3 regions of the Janthinobacterium algoris genome follow, and region 2 is predicted to be linked to each of the others. Evidence: predicted binding sites of a transcription regulator. Region 2 holds the regulator's gene; each other region holds the start of a gene.
The links. The regulator FNR, encoded in region 2, switches genes on or off when oxygen is low (the NO sensors DNR and NnrR bind a similar motif). The targets are predictions, from matches to a motif close to TTGATNNNNATCAA.
Positions count from the first base shown of each region.

Region 1: the regulator FNR is predicted to act here: its motif matches at 3,637-3,650, upstream of ACQ4W7_RS14850 (IPT/TIG domain-containing protein).
Region 3: the regulator FNR is predicted to act here: its motif matches at 2,774-2,787, upstream of paaA (1,2-phenylacetyl-CoA epoxidase subunit PaaA).

Region 1 covers NZ_JBNYXZ010000009.1:52,314-57,508, reverse strand. Annotated here, with positions in the region: gene ACQ4W7_RS14860 (LysR family transcriptional regulator) at 1-441, shown strand, start outside; gene ACQ4W7_RS14855 (tautomerase family protein) at 442-849, opposite strand; gene ACQ4W7_RS14850 (IPT/TIG domain-containing protein) at 1,008-3,479, opposite strand; gene ACQ4W7_RS14845 (hypothetical protein) at 3,717-3,956, opposite strand; gene metH (methionine synthase) at 4,142-5,195, shown strand, end outside.
Region 2 covers NZ_JBNYXZ010000003.1:59,621-64,815, reverse strand. Annotated here, with positions in the region: gene ACQ4W7_RS05240 (response regulator) at 1-1,233, opposite strand, end outside; gene fnr (fumarate/nitrate reduction transcriptional regulator Fnr) at 1,473-2,231, shown strand; gene ACQ4W7_RS05230 (FixH family protein) at 2,235-2,759, opposite strand; gene ccoG (cytochrome c oxidase accessory protein CcoG) at 2,814-4,196, opposite strand; gene ccoP (cytochrome-c oxidase, cbb3-type subunit III) at 4,201-5,121, opposite strand; gene ACQ4W7_RS05215 (cbb3-type cytochrome oxidase subunit 3) at 5,114-5,195, opposite strand, start outside.
Region 3 covers NZ_JBNYXZ010000008.1:182,043-187,237, forward strand. Annotated here, with positions in the region: gene ACQ4W7_RS14140 (M14 family metallopeptidase) at 56-1,180, opposite strand; gene ACQ4W7_RS14145 (hypothetical protein) at 1,322-1,576, shown strand; gene paaX (phenylacetic acid degradation operon negative regulatory protein PaaX) at 1,675-2,604, opposite strand; gene paaA (1,2-phenylacetyl-CoA epoxidase subunit PaaA) at 2,872-3,861, shown strand; gene paaB (1,2-phenylacetyl-CoA epoxidase subunit PaaB) at 3,890-4,174, shown strand; gene paaC (1,2-phenylacetyl-CoA epoxidase subunit PaaC) at 4,189-4,941, shown strand; gene paaD (1,2-phenylacetyl-CoA epoxidase subunit PaaD) at 4,941-5,195, shown strand, end outside.

The DNA of each region.
Region 1 (5,195 bases), on a different contig from region 2:
GTGGCGCGCCAGCTGGCCAGCAGCCGCACGCTGGCCGTCGCCTCGCCCGCCTACCTGGCCCGCCATGGCCATCCGGCCACGCCGCAAGATCTGGCGCAGCACAATTGCTTGAGATACACAACCGGCGACAAGCCGGCAGAGTGGCTGTTCACGGACGCCGGCGGCGCCGCGCACAAAGTGGCCGTACGCGGCAGCCTGCAAGCCAATACCAGCGTCGCCCTGCGCGAGGCCGCCGTGGGTGGCATGGGTATCGCCGGCGCAGCCGCCTTCATCGTGCGCGATGCGCTATGCAGCGGCCAGTTGGTCGAGGTCTTGCCCGGCTACACCTTGCGCCCACGCACCTTGTACGCGCTGTATCCGCACAGCCGCCAGCTGTCGCCGAAGGTCAGGGTCTTCGTCGATTTTGCCGTGCAGCATTACCAAGGGCGCCACTGGGATTGATCATGGCTGCTGCAGCGCCTTGCGCACGGCGCGAAACTGCTGCGTCAAGCCGCCATAGCCCCAGGCCGCCTGACGCGCGTCATGCACGTGGATGTAGCTGACGTCATGCAAGGCGCCGAGACACTCCTGCATGGCGGCGAACACGGCGGCGATATAGGCGGCTTTTTCCGCTGCCGTATTCGTTTCATCGCTGATCAAGATATCGAGAAAAAAACTGGCCTTGCCCTGAGCTTGCAGTGAGGGCCCGCCGACAAACCAATGCGCCGCATCGGCATGGCTGATCGCCACCGACGTCAATTCGGGCGCCTTGTGCAGCAGCCGCGCCGTCAGGGCGCTCAGGGTGGCGGCGATGGCGGCCGACTGGCGCGCATCGGGCGCAGTGGACAAACGCAGGTTCAGGATGGGCATGGGATGCTCCGCAAGTGGATGAAGACCCATTCTAGGCAGGCGGGATGAAAAGTGGCAGCCTCCGCCAGGCACAGGATCTGTGCAGTTTGTGCACCAATGCCTGCACCATAAAAAAGGGCTTGCCGCGGCAAGCCCTTTTTTGCATCCAGCACCCTTGCCTAGCGGCGCTGCACCTTCATCAAACGTCCGCCCACGGACGACGACAGGCTGACCTCGAAACGCCCGCCGGTCGGCAAGGCGTTCACATCAACGCTGGCATTGCCCCCTGTCAAGCCGCTGGCGACCACCGTCTTGCGGCCATCGGCGGCCACGTGCAGCACGGCCGCGTACGGCTCCGCTTGCGCATCCCAGGCCAGCGCCAGCTTGCCGCCGCTTTGCGTTACCTCAAAGCTGCCATCGTTGGCAGCCTTGCTGCGCCGCGCGGAACGCTCCAGCCTGGTCAATGGCTTACCATTGAACAATACTTGCACGTCGCTGATATCGCCGGGGTTGGCGAAGCTGACGCGGAAGTGGCTCATAGCGCTGCCGCCATGGTCGGCCACGGTTACGGCATCGAAGGGCAAGTCGATAGTCGTTCCCGACACCGTCAAGACCCGCAGGGTGTACGCCTGACCGCTGCCGCTGGCCGCTGCGCCCACACGCGTGGACGAGGCAACGGCCGGGCGCAATGCCACGCCGGTCGGCGTGATGCGGCCGGAAATGGTCAGATAGCCATTCTCGGCCACGGACATGCTGGCGGCCAACACATTGCTACCCGTCACCTGCGTGCTGCGTTTTTCCAGGAATTGTTGCACCCGCGCATAGCTATAGTCGGAGAACCAGGCACCGCTGCAATAGCTCATCACGTCCTTCATCGGCGTGCTGCCATAGACTGCCTTGCTCAGTTGGCCGATATTGCCTGCGTAGTTGCTGTTGTACAGCGGTTGCGGGCCCAGATTGCCATCCGCATAAGGGTAGTCGGCAGCGGCGCCAGCCGGGCCGCCGCAGGCGACGTGCTGCAGCGAGTGGTTGTGGCCCAGCTCATGCACGAGCGTGGTCAGCCATTCCGGCCATTGATTGCCGAAGGGATCGACCGATGCGATGCTGTTGAACCTGGCATCCAGGCCGATGGCCGACGTGAAGTCGTTGCCGCTGCTGCGCTGGTTGATGTAGGCCAGGCCGGCGGCGCGGGTGGAAGACATTCTCGGCACGAAACCATAATAATAGGCGCCGCTGTCTTCCAGCGCGCGCTTGCTTTCCAGTTTGCCCAGGGTATCGCTCCACCAGCTGTCGGCCGTGCTGCTGCCCGGCATGCTCAGCGCAGCGCGCGTCGTGATGCTGATATTTTCCGTCGCATACGGATACACGCGCAGCAGCGCAGCACGGATCACCTCGGCGTCAGGCAGTTGCGCCACGCCATCGTCGGTGCTCAAGGGCACGAGCACCAAGCGGATTTTGGCCAGGCTGGCCACCACGGGCGCCGCTTCCTGGGTCACTTGCACGCCGTCATTGCCAACGGCCGTCACGCGCACGCGCACGCCGGGCAAGATCCAGCCGGCAGGCAGGACGGCACTGAAATTGCCGTTAAAACTGTCATCGTTCTTTTGCGTTGGCAAGACCGATGGGCCGCTCATGCTGATGCTGCCCAGGTTGCTGCCATTCGCGGCAGTCGCATTCAAGGTGACTGCCGGGCTGGCCTGGCCCGCTTGCGTGGCCAGCACGGACACGCGCACGGCGGCCGGCTTGCCGCGCGTCAGGCGCAAGGCCGTATTGCTGGCGTTCAAGTTCAGTACCTGCGCGAAATCAATGCTGCCCAGGGTAAACGCCGACACCGTGCCTGCATTGACGGCAATGCGCGCAGCGGCTGACAGCATCACATCGCCCGTTGCCGAGCTTGGTGCAGACAACAGCAGTTGGCTGGCACTGGCGCTGACGATGACGGCTGGCGTATTGCCCACCGAGGCCGAGCTGACCTGGTCAAGATTGCTGCCCTGCACCGTCACCGACAAGGTCCCGCCACTGATGGCCGACGTGATCGACGTCACTGCCACGCTCGCCAAGACCTTGTACGTATCGCTGCTGATGACATCGTTGTACGGACCGCGCACCGTCAGCGCTCCTGTTGCCGCCCCCAGGGGCACCACCACGGTCACGCTGCCGGCCGTCTGGCTTTGCGGTGTCGCCGCCGCGCCATTGCCAAACTGCACCGCCGTCACGGCGCCCATGCCACCGCCCGCGATCGTCACGCTGGAACCGGCGCCGCCCGTCAATGGCGCGATGCTGCCCACGCTCAATGGCAGGTACACATTGAGGTTATAGCTGGTGGCCGCCGTGCCGCTGGCGCTGACCAGGCTCAAGGCACCCGACACGGGCACGCCTGGCATGGCCAGAGTCACGCTGGTCTCGCTGGCGGCGCTGGTGGCAAGCGTCACGCCGCCCACCTGGAAGGCCGTCACGCGGCTCAAATTGGTGCCCGTGACCACCAGGCTGCCACCCACGGCGACATTTGCCGCCGAGACGGCCGAGACGGCAGGAATTACGACGGGATTGCCCGAGGCGGTCGCTACTACCGTATCACCACCGCCCCCGCCGCCGCCGCAAGCGGACAGGCCCAGCATGAGAAACAATCCAACAAGCACATGGTTTTTCATGGCTGGCATCCATACTGATACAGCGCGATGCCGGGGAGGATAGGAGAGGAATGTGACATATCGGTGACTTTTGGTGAGAATTTAATTGCGAGGAACCAACATTATGGGTTATTTCGATTCCATAAGACAACTATTAATGCTTTTGATTTAATTGGTTTTGATAATAGTTAAAATATCTACCTGGCAAACTTTATTTTCAGCAATACGTGTCTCATTCTGCATTGCCTTACACCCCAATTATTTTCCTTTGCAGCTATTGCCATTCCATTCATGAAAAATAATGGGAGCGGATTCAAATAATGTGGAAATTTTTCCACAGCATAGAGCACATACCTTCCTGCCAACCTTGGCGGAAAAATTAACATTTTGAATAAGATTTTCAAGCCTGGCATTTTCAGCTGCGGCCGCGATGATGCCACCGTAGCGCCAGCCGTGGCGCCGTTGTGTTGCTCGAACCACGGCAGACTGGCCTGCCACCGCTTTTGCTTAAAACCAAAGCAGCCTGATGCCGTATAATTTTAGACCCGGTGAAATCAGGCGATTGCCACCTTCTGCCTGCCCTACCCGGCTGGCACTCTCCGTCAGCTGATCCTGCTGGCCCGCATCCGCCTCGTAAAGTCTTGTCGCCGCGCCGCCGCCCGTTTGCCTATTGAAAGCATGAAATGAACGATACCGTGATCCCCGCCATGTCCACGACCGAAGCCACCTTGCGCGCCATTCTGGCGCAGCGGATCATGATCCTCGACGGCGCGATGGGCACGATCATTCAGCAGTACAAGCTCGACGAAGAAGCGTACCGTGGCGGCCCCGCTGGCCGCTTCATCGATTTCGCCGCGCCGGTCAACAGTGGCGCGCGTGAACTGTTCGTCAAAGGCAATAATGAGCTGTTGACCCTGACGCAGCCGCACATCATCCAGGAAATCCACGAGCGCTACCTGGCGGCGGGCGCCGACCTGATCGAAACGAATACTTTTGGCGCCACGACCATCGCGCAAGATGATTACCACATGGCCCACCTGGCCTATGAAATGAATGTCCAGGCGGCCAAACTGGCACGCGCCGCCTGCGATAAATATTCCACCCCGGACAAGCCGCGCTTCGTCGCCGGCGCCCTGGGCCCCACGCCGAAGACGGCATCGATCTCGCCCGACGTGAACGATCCGGCCGCGCGCAACGTCAGTTTCGACCAGCTGGTGGCCGCCTATCTGCAGCAGACGCAGGGCTTGGTGGAAGGCGGCGCCGACGTGCTGCTGGTGGAAACCATTTTCGACACCTTGAACTGCAAGGCGGCCCTGTTCGCCATCGATCTGTTCTACGAGCAAAACCCGACCGTCGTGCGCTTGCCTTTGATGATTTCCGGCACCGTCACGGACGCCTCGGGCCGCATTTTGTCGGGCCAGACCGTGCCCGCCTTCTGGAATTCCGTGCGCCACGCAAAACCGCTGACCATCGGCCTGAACTGCGCGCTGGGCGCCGCCCTGATGCGCCCGTACGCGGAAGAGCTGGCCAAGATCGCCGACACCTTCGTCTGCATCTACCCGAACGCGGGCTTGCCCAACCCCATGAGCGACACGGGTTTCGACGAGTTGCCAGCCGATACGTCCGCCCTGCTGCGCGAATTTGCCGACGCGGGCTTTTTGAACATGGCGGGCGGTTGCTGCGGCACCACGCCCGAACATATCGCCGCCATCGGCGAGTTGCTGTCGAAAAATACCC
Region 2 (5,195 bases):
GGTATTGCCCAGCAAGTACACCATGCCCAGCACGGCATTCAGGGGCGTGCGGATTTCATGGCTCATGTTGGCCACGAAATCGCTCTTCGCGCGGTTGGCCGCCTCGGCCCGGTCACGCTCCTGTTCCAGCTCTGCCGCGCGCGATTCGAGCTCCTGCTGCAGGCGGTCGCGTTCGCTCATCAGGCCGTTGAACGCTTCCGTCAGTTCGCCGATCTCGTCGCGCTGCTGCACCGGCACGGGAGTGAAGCGGTTGCCGCTGGTGCGCAGGGCCAGCAGGGTGTCGCGCAGGCGTACCAGCGGCGACAGCAGGCGCACGGTGACCCAGCCCAGAACAAAAGCAGCCAGCAGCGAAGCGAGGATGCTCCACAGTACCAGCCGGTACAGTACGCCATCGAAGGGTTCGAAGGCATCCTCGACGGGCAGCGAGGCACCCAGCAGCCAGTTCACGGATTTCAGGCGCTTGAAGCTGTTGACGGCCGTGATGCCGCGGTTGTTGGTGCTGACCATGCTGCCTTCGCCATCTTCCTTCAGCAACTGCGTGGTCGTCAGGTTGGCGTTCGGCTGGCGCGGCTGCAGCAAACGGCTGGTGTCGGGATGCAGCACGTAGCGCGGCACGGCGCCGCGCGTGAGGATGAAGTAATAGCCGCTCTTGCTGATCTTTTCCGAGCGCAGGCGTCCCAGCAGGTTATCCTTGTACAGGCGCAGCACGCCAATCACCACGCCGGCCACCTGGCCATCGGCGGTGAGCACGGGCGCCACCATCTGCACGATGGGCATGCCGCTTGATTTGCCCAGCATCGGCTCGGTGATCATGGGCTGGCGCGTGCGCACGACGGTTTGGAAGTATTCGCGCTCGCCGACGTTGATGCCGGCGCGTCCCGCGACCCGCGGCATGTCGGCCACGATGGCGCCTTGCGCATCGAGCACCAGCACGTCGTCGAACAGCACCAGCATCGCGCGGCGCGCATAGTATTCGCGCAATTGGGCGGGCTGGGCGATCAATTCCGGCGGCTGCTGCCTGGCCGTCAGCGCGACGATCTGCAGCAGCATGCCCAGCTTGTCGTCGAGCTCGGCAGCGGTGCGGGTGATCAGGGCTGATTGCTGGCTCAGCAGCACTTTGGTGAAGTCGGCGCGCATGTGCTGCACCTGGATCATGGTGACCAGCGCGATCATGGCGATCGAGGTCAGGCTGGTGGCTAGCGCGACTTTTGCTTTAATGCCGAGAGGCTTCATGATTTCCTTTTCAGTACCGGGCGGCACAGGCGGCAGATAATGCTGTCAGGAATTTTCCTATCAATACCCGAGCTTGGCAAGCGGCGCGGCGCAAATTGCCCTCCCCGCATGGGCTTTTGACGATGTTGCCATATAATTAAAGTCAGAACGTCGTTTATTCAGCGCAATTGCGGTGAAATTGGCACACGGCAACCGTGTATGCAGTAAACTTGTTATTGCATTTTCTAAAAGGTATTAACATGACTGAAGCGCTACTCACTCCCACCTTGCCCATAGTGAACGTGGAAGCGTTGCGTGCGCGATGCTCGACCTGCAGCATGCATCAATTGTGCCTGCCGATGGGTCTCGATGTGGGCGATATGGACAGGCTGGACCAGATCATCGGCCGCCGCCGCAAGATCGTGCGCGGCGCCTCGCTGTTCCGCATCGGCGACTCGTTCCAGAACCTGTATGCGATCCGCCTGGGGCACTTCAAGACGTACCAGATCAATCCGGGTGGCGAAGAGCAGGTGACGGGTTTCCAGATGGCCGGCGAACTGCTGGGCATGGACGCCATCAGCGCCGACCGCCACCACTGTAATGCCGTGGCGCTGGAAGACAGCGAAGTCTGTGAAATACCGTTTTCCAGCCTGGAACAATTGCTGGGCAATATGCCGACCCTGTTGCGCCATTTCCACCGCATGATGAGCCAGGAAATCACGCGCGAGCAAAGCGTGATGCTGTTGCTGGGTAATATGCAGGCGACGCAGCGTTTTGCCGCCTTTATCGTCAACCTGGCCTCACGCTATGAAGCGCGCGGCTATTCGGCCAGCAAATTTCAGTTGCGCATGTCGCGCGAGGAAATTGGCAATTACCTGGGGCTGACCATCGAGAGCGTCAGCCGTCTGCTGTCGAAGTTCAAGAAGGAAGGCTGGCTGCGCGTCTCGAATCGAGAAATTGAAATCTTGCAGCCCGCCAAGTTGAAAGCCATTACGGCTGGTACCGACGTCTGCAAGTAAGCTTTACAGCTCTGCGTCAGCATGCAGCGCGATGCTGCGCTGCAGGGGCCAGGTCCAGATGCCGGACAGGCGCCACTCGCGTTTATCGTTTTCCACCAGCACTTGCCAGCGGCTGCGCTCAAGCATCGGCAGCGCTACCGAGAAGTTGCCGGCCGCATCGGGCTGCACCAGCAGCTTGATATCCTTTTCCGGCAAGGTCGCATGCGCCAGATGCAGCTGCAGCGGACCCTGGTAAGCCTTGCCGAAGCTGTGCACGGAACCACTGAGGCGCGCGTGCGCCACATCATAGGATAAGCTGGTATCCATTGCCAGGTTGCTGGCGATCGTGTCGCGCTTCAAATCCTGGTTGATTGCCTTGCCCTGCTTGTAATAGTCGCCCACCACCAGCGCATCGGGCTGCGTAAACGCGATATAGCCCATGAAGCTGCCGACGACCACGGACAGGCCTGGGCCGATCATCAGCAGCCAAGGCCAGCGATGCTTGTACCACGGTGCAACGGGTGCTTGCAGCTTGAGACTGTCGGACATGATATTTCTCCTGTTTGATCAGCCAGTCCCCATGCGGGGACTGGCCTTCCTACATTAGCGCGGCACGATGAATACCGCGCTTTCACGTACATGCAGCGATGGGTCGTCCAGCGAGTGCAATTCGATCGCAATCTTGTTCGAGCCCTTTTCGCCGACCCCGTGCGGCACGCGCAGGCGGATCGGCCAGCCCAGCGTTTCCGTCGGCTGCAACATCACTTCTTCGCGCGTCAGCAAGGTCAGGCCCGGCAAGCCGGAGACGCTGATTTTAAAATGCTGGCTTTGCTCCGAGGTGTTCATGATCTGCAGGCGGTAGACGTTTTCGATCATGCCGTCTTCCACTTCGCGTCCCATCGAACCGCGGTCGCGGATCACGTCCATTTTCAGGGGCGTGCGCAAGGCCAGCGAAGTACACACGGCGATGATGATCAAAGCCAGGATGGAAGTGTAGATCAGCACGCGCGGGCGCATGGCGCGCTGGCGTATCTGCTTCGAATTGAAGTTGTTTTCCATCGCATGGTCGGTACTGTAGCGTATCAAGCCCCGTGGCCGCTCGACTTTGTCCATCACGCTGTTGCAGGCATCGACGCAGGCGGCGCAACCGATGCATTCATACTGCAGGCCGTTACGGATATCGATGCCGGTCGGACACACCTGCACGCACAGGGTGCAGTCGATGCAATCGCCCAGCTTGTCGTTGTTGCCGGCCTTCTTGCTCATGGCGCCACGCGGTTCGCCGCGCTTGGTATCGTAGGTGATGATCAGCGTGTCCTGGTCGAACATGGCGCTCTGGAAGCGTGCGTAGGGGCACATGTATTTGCACACCTGCTCGCGCAGCCAGCCCGCGTTGCCGTAGGTTGCCAGGCTGTAGAACAAGACCCAGAACCATTCCCAGGGACCGAAATTCAAGGTGGTCACCGCCTGCGCCAGTTCCTTGATCGGCGTGAAGTAGCCGACAAAGGTAAAGCCCGTCCACAGGGCGATGGCGCCCCACACCAGGTGCTTGGCCGTCTTCTTGAAGGCCTTGCGCACGGAGGGACCCTGCTTGTCGAGGGCCATGCGCGCGCTGCGCGTGCCTTCGATGCGGCGTTCGACCCACAGGAAGATTTCCGTGTATACCGTTTGCGGGCAAGAGAACCCGCACCACACCCGCCCGGCAATGGCCGTGACGAGGAACAACAAATACGCACAGATGATCAGCAGGGCCGCCAGATAGATGAAATCCTGGGGCCACAGCACGACGCCGAAAATGTAGAACTTGCGCGTGGTCAAATCGAACAGCAGGGCTTGCCTGCCATTCCAGGTCAACCACGGCAAGCCGTAGAACGCCAGCTGGGTAAGCCATACGCATACCCATCGCCAGGTAGCGTAGCGTCCTTTGGCCTCGCGAGGGTAGATTTGCTCGCGGGCCGCATACATCTTGATGACTTGAGGTTCCATTACATCATTTCACGGGCGTCTGGGGATTCGACAGGCTCCAGACATAGGCCGACAGCACGTGTACCTTGGACTCGCCGAGGAAATCGCTGAAGGCCGGCATGGTGTTGCTGCGTCCCTTGCGTACGGTTTCCATGATGGTATCGGCACTGCCGCCATACAGCCAGATCTTGTCCGTCAGATTCGGCGAACCCAGCATCGGGTTGCCCTTCGCATCGGCGCCATGACAGGCCATGCAGGCGCCGAACTTGGCTTTGCCCAACACCGACTTGACGGGATCCGAGGTGGAACCGGACAGGCTCAGCACATAGTGGGCCACGTTCTCGACATCCTTTTCGGAGCCCAGGGCGGCGCCCATCGGTGGCATCTGCCCATTGCGGCCGTGCAGGATGGTGGTCTTGATGATGTCAGGTTCGCCGCCATACAGCCAGTCCTTGTCGGTCAGGTTGGGGAAGCCCTTGTTGCCGCGCGCATCCGAACCGTGGCATTGCGCGCAGTAAGTCAGGAACAAACGCTGGCCGATGGCTTGCGCCTGCGGATCGGCGGCCACCGTCTTCAAGTCCTGGCTCAGGTACTTGTTGAACAGGGGGCCGTAGTCGGCTTCCGCCTTCTTCAGCTCTTCCTCGTACTGGCCAGTCGATTTCCAGCCCAGGCTGCCGGCATAGTTGCCCAGGCCCGGATACAGGAACAGATACGCCAGGGCGAAGACGATGGTGATGTAGAACAACCACATCCACCAGCGCGGCATTGGCGTGTTGAGTTCCTTCAAGTCCTCGTCCCAGACGTGGCCCGTGGTGCCGTCGGCAGGGGCGCCGTCGACCACTTTGATTTTCGACTGCGAGTACAGCAGCACGCCGCAGCCGATGATGCCCAGCAAGGACAGCACGATAATGTAGATATTCCAGAAGCCATTGGTAAAGTCAGCCATGGTTGCGCTCCTTTGCCACGCTCATCTCGGCCTCGGCCGGATAGTCCAATGCGTCATCGGCGAACGGCAGGCGT
Region 3 (5,195 bases), on a different contig from region 2:
GCTTGCCCGAGCCGGCCTGGCCCGTCCTGGTCGACGGGCCGCTGTCATTCGTCTATCAGGCGCGCAAGGTGGACAGGATAGGCTGCAGCACGGCCGCACCCAGCGCGGCGCTGCGGGCGCCGCTCCAGCCCGTTTGCGGGTCGGGATCGTTGGCATTGTCCTTGAACGGCAATTCCAGGGTCAACGACAGGCAGCCGAAGGCGTGCGTGATATGGGGCGAACCCATGGTCAGCACTTCCGGCGTGAACGGGCCGTCTTCATAGCCATGCTCATCCTGGAAGTCGGGGCTGGCCACCTTGAAGTCGGCGATGAAGCGGTCTTGCTCGGCCTTCTGTGCCGGTGTGAAATTTTCCAGCGCATCGCTGCCGGCGACGAACACGTATGGCAAGCCTTCGTCGCCATGCACGTCGAGGAACAAGTCGCAGCCGATTTCATGCATTTTCTGTTTCACCAGGAACACTTCCGGGCTGCGTTCCATCGTCGGCGTCATCCATTCACGGTTCAGGTTGGCGCCGGCCGCGTTGGTGCGCAGGTTGCCATGCACGGAACCGTCCGGGTTCATGTTCGGCACCACGTAGAAGACGGCATCTTGCAGGCACTGGCGGGCAAACGGATTGGCCTGGTCCAGCAAGGCTTCGAGCATGCCTTCGACAAACCATTCCGCCATCGTTTCGCCGGGATGCTGGCGCGCGATGACCCAGACTTTCTTCTCGGCATCGGCGTCGCCGACCACCAGCATATTCATGTCGCGCCCTTCCACGGTGCTGCCCAGGTCGATCAAGCGCACCAGCGGCGACGCTTGCGCGCTGTCGATCAGGGCCAGGTGGCGGTCCCATGGATACGGTTCGAAGTAGGCGTAGTACACGCTTTCTTCTTCCGGCGTGTGTGCTATGGTCATCACCGCGCCGTCAAAGCTGGTGGGCACGCGGAACCAGGTTTCGCGGTCGTAGCTGGCCACAGCCTGGTAGTCTTTCCAGCCGTCCGGGTAGGCCGACTTGCCTGCATTCATGAAGCGGATCGTGCACGCCTCGCCTTGCGCGCCTTGCAAGCGGAAGTAAAACCACTGCGTGATGTCGGCGTGAGAATCCTTGCGGATGTTCAGCTCGATGGATTGGGCATCGTCGGCGCGCAGCACCTCGATCGCGCCGGCGTCGAATTGCTGGCTGATTTTAATGGTCATGAGTGTTCCTGATAAAAACGTATGGGTTTTGCATCGTGTGCAATGGCGCGATGATACCTGTTTTGCGGCGGCCTTTGTGCTGGCGCAAACGATAACGGACGTGCTTTGCTAACGTGGAAGCTCTAACATGGGGAGATCATCATGGATGACAACGGCAAGCACATACGCGAACTGGAAAAGAAAGTCAGCGCCCTCAGCGACGCTCTGGCGCACCTGGGCAAGGGCACGACCTTGCAGGAATTGCTGCGCATCCTGCGTTTCCCCGGCTACACCACGCCGGCCGAATTTACCTTCAATGTCGCCATCCTCGATACCATGCTGGTGCAAGCCAATGCGCTGGAAAAGCTGGGGCAGGATTTATTGGCAGGGGCAAAGCAGGTCGTCGCCAAACAGTGAACGCCTGAGAAAATGCCCATGGCGGCGTTGCGTTGTCTTGGCAGTACTAGTCGTACTGCCTGCGGCCACGCGCCTGGCCCTGAACATTTTTCAGGCGTTCACGTAGTCAGGCCGCTAAAACGCTCGTAGAACCAGGGCTCGACAGATGCGGCCTGCTTATCTTCGCGCCGCAGGGTGGCCAGGATATGTTCCTCGGCCGCCGCGTGGGTGATGCGGTACAGGTCGCGCGCCAGCACGTACGCTTGCGTGCCTGGCCACGGTTCTGGCAGCAGCTCGACGGGCAGTTGCGGATCGTGCAACTGCACGCGGCGATAGGCGTGCGTCAGCAGCGAGCGGATGACGAAGGCTTGCTCGGCATCGAACACGGGTTCTTCTTGCAGCAGGGTCAGCAGCGGCTGGAAGCGGGCGATGAATTTTTCGTAGCCGGCCATCACTTCCGACAAGTCCCAGCATTCGCCCACCATGTCGCGCAGGGGGCGTGTGCTGACATGCGGCAGCTCCGTGGTGTGGCAGACATACAGCTTGCCCTGTACTTCGTTGCGCGCGAGGATATCTTCCAGCGCCTCCGAGTTGCTGGCTGGATGGCCAAAGATGCCGGGAGAGATCAAACCATAGCCCGCCCACAATAATTCCTTGCGCAGCGCGCTCCGTTCGGCGGCACCGATGCTGCCGGCCGGCCCGATCACCAGGGTCCAGCTGCCATCCCAGTGCACGACCAGCGGCGCATAAATGCGGCGATAGGCGCGTTCGAAGCGGGCCAGCGCCTCCGGGCGTATCGTATAGGCGCTGCGGCGGCCGTCACGTTGCGAGCTGAGCCAGCCCTCCTGCGCCAGGCGGAACACGCTGGTGCGCAGCAGGCGATCGTTGACGCCAAACGGCGCCAGCAGTTCGATCAGACTGCCCAGCCAGATGGCGCCGCCGCGCGGCACGATGGCGTCGCCAAAGATGGTCATCACCAGAGACTTTGAGCGCGGTGGGTCGCTTTCCAGGAAATCGGCTATCCATGCCGTGCAGCGGGTGTTCTTCATGTGGTTCCGGTCTGGCCGTGTTGCGGTCGATTCAATAAAAGCAGCAGTTTACTTGGCTGCGCGGGTAGCGCGTCAATAATTTGCCGGAAGCGCTGGTGGCACTTCGCAATGTTTTCTCATCAGCAATATCATACGCACAAAAAAGCGGCACAAGATACGAATTTTTAAAATGACTCACATCAAGTGTATGCAAATCGATTTTTGTATCGTATTATCTGTTCATCGCACCGCGTTGCTGCGCAAAATCAAAGACATGGGAGACAGATCATGTACGCACAAATGGTTGAAACCGGCCTCAAGAACGTCCGTTCCATCGATGACATGGGTCAAGAAGAGCGCGCTTTTCAGGCGCGCATCGACGAAGGCATCAAGATCGAGGCCAAGGATTGGATGCCGGACGCTTACCGCAAGACCCTGATCCGCCAGATTTCGCAGCATGCGCATTCGGAAATCGTCGGTCAATTGCCCGAAGGTAACTGGGTCACGCGCGCGCCGACCTTGAAACGCAAGTCCATCCTGCTGGCGAAGATCCAGGATGAAGCCGGTCACGGCCTGTACTTGTACAGCGCCGCCGAAACCCTGGGCGTGTCGCGCGACGATTTGCTCGCTGCCTTGCACTCGGGCAAAGCCAAGTATTCCAGCATCTTTAACTATCCCACCCTGTCGTGGGCCGACATGGGTGCCATCGGCTGGCTGGTCGACGGCTCCGCCATCATCAACCAGATTCCGCTGTGCCGTTGCTCGTATGGCCCGTATGCGCGCGCCATGATCCGTGTTTGCAAGGAAGAATCGTTCCATGCGCGCCAGGGTTACGACATCATGATGTCACTGTGCAAGGGCACACCAGAACAGAAAGCCATGGCGCAGGATGCGCTGAACCGCTGGTGGTGGCCATCCCTGATGATGTTCGGCCCGTCCGACGCTGCTTCCGTCAACAGCGCCCAATCGGCGCAATGGCGCATCAAGCTGTTTTCGAATGATGAATTGCGCCAGCGCATGGTGGACCAGACCGTGCCGCAAATCGAATACCTGGGCTTGACCGTGCCCGATCCCGACCTGACATTCAATGCCGAGACGGGTCACTATGAATTCGGCGAGATCGACTGGGCCGAGTTCAACAATGTATTGAAGGGCAATGGCCCATGTAACCGCGAGCGCCTGCAAACGCGGGTCAAGGCGTATGAAGACGGTGTATGGTTCCGCGATGCTTTGCTCGCGTATGCCGATAAACAAGCCGCAGTCAAAGCGGCAGCGTAAATACATAAGACAGATAGGGGAGAGCAATATGAGCAAAGAATGGCCATTGTGGGAAGTTTTCATCCGCAGCCAGCACGGCCTGGCGCACAAGCATGTGGGCAGCCTGCACGCCTCCGACGCCACCATGGCGGTCAACCATGCGCGCGACGTCTACACGCGCCGCAATGAAGGCGTGAGCATCTGGGTGGTGCGCGCGGCCGATATCGTCGCCAGCAGCCCGGGCGACAAGGGCGCCCTGTTCGAGCCGTCGAACAGCAAGGTGTACCGCCATCCCACCTTCTTCCCGATGCCGGAAGAAGTCAAGAACCTGTGATGGGAGCGATCGCAATGGATGACAAAGTCAATTACCTTTTGCGCCTGGGCGATAACGCCCTGATCCTCAGCCAGCAGTTGTCACAGCTGTGCGGCAAGGGTCCCGCGCTGGAAGAGGACATGGCGCTGACCAACGTGGCGCTGGACTTGCTGGGCCAGACGCGTTTGTGGTTCAGCTATGCGGCCGAATTGGAAAACGCGGGCCGCGACGAGGACGACATCGCCTTTTTACGCGACGCCCACGACTTCAAGAATTGTCTGCTGCTGGAGCAGCCGAACGGCAATTATGCCGACACCATGATGCGCCAGTTCTTCTTCGACACCTGGCACTACTTCCAGCTGCTGGAACTGGCGAAATGCAGTGATCCACGCATCGTCGAAGTGGCGCAAAAGTCGATCAAGGAAGTCACCTATCACCTGCGCCGCAGCGGTGACCTGATCGTGCGCCTCGGCGACGGCACGGCGGACAGCCACGCGAAAACACAGGCCGCCGCCGACAAGCTTTGGATGTTCACGGGCGAGATGTTCAAGTACGACGCCGTCGACCAGGTCATGGTCGTCGCCGGCATCGCGCCGCCATCGGACGTGTTGCGCCAGGCCTTCCTCGAACACGTGGCCGAGATCTTCGCCGAAGCGACGCTTGTCATGCCGGCGCCCGACGCCTGGATGCAAAAGGGTGGCAAGCAGGGCACGCACACGGAACACCTGGGTTTTATTTTGGCCGAAATGCAGTTTCTGCAGCGCGCCTATCCCGGGGCGGAGTGGTAATGAACACGGCCATGGCTGCGCTGGACGCCGCCCAGGTATGGGCCTGGCTGGGCGACGTGCCGGACCCGGAAATTCCCGTCATTTCGGTGGTGGACCTGGGTATCGTGCGCGCCGTCGATGTGGTCAGTGGCGATGAATGCATCGTGACGATCACGCCCACCTATTCGGGCTGCCCGGCCATGCAGGTGATCGCCGATGCCGTCACGGAGGCCTTGCGCAGCCATGGCGTGGCCAAGGTGACATTGGTGAACCAG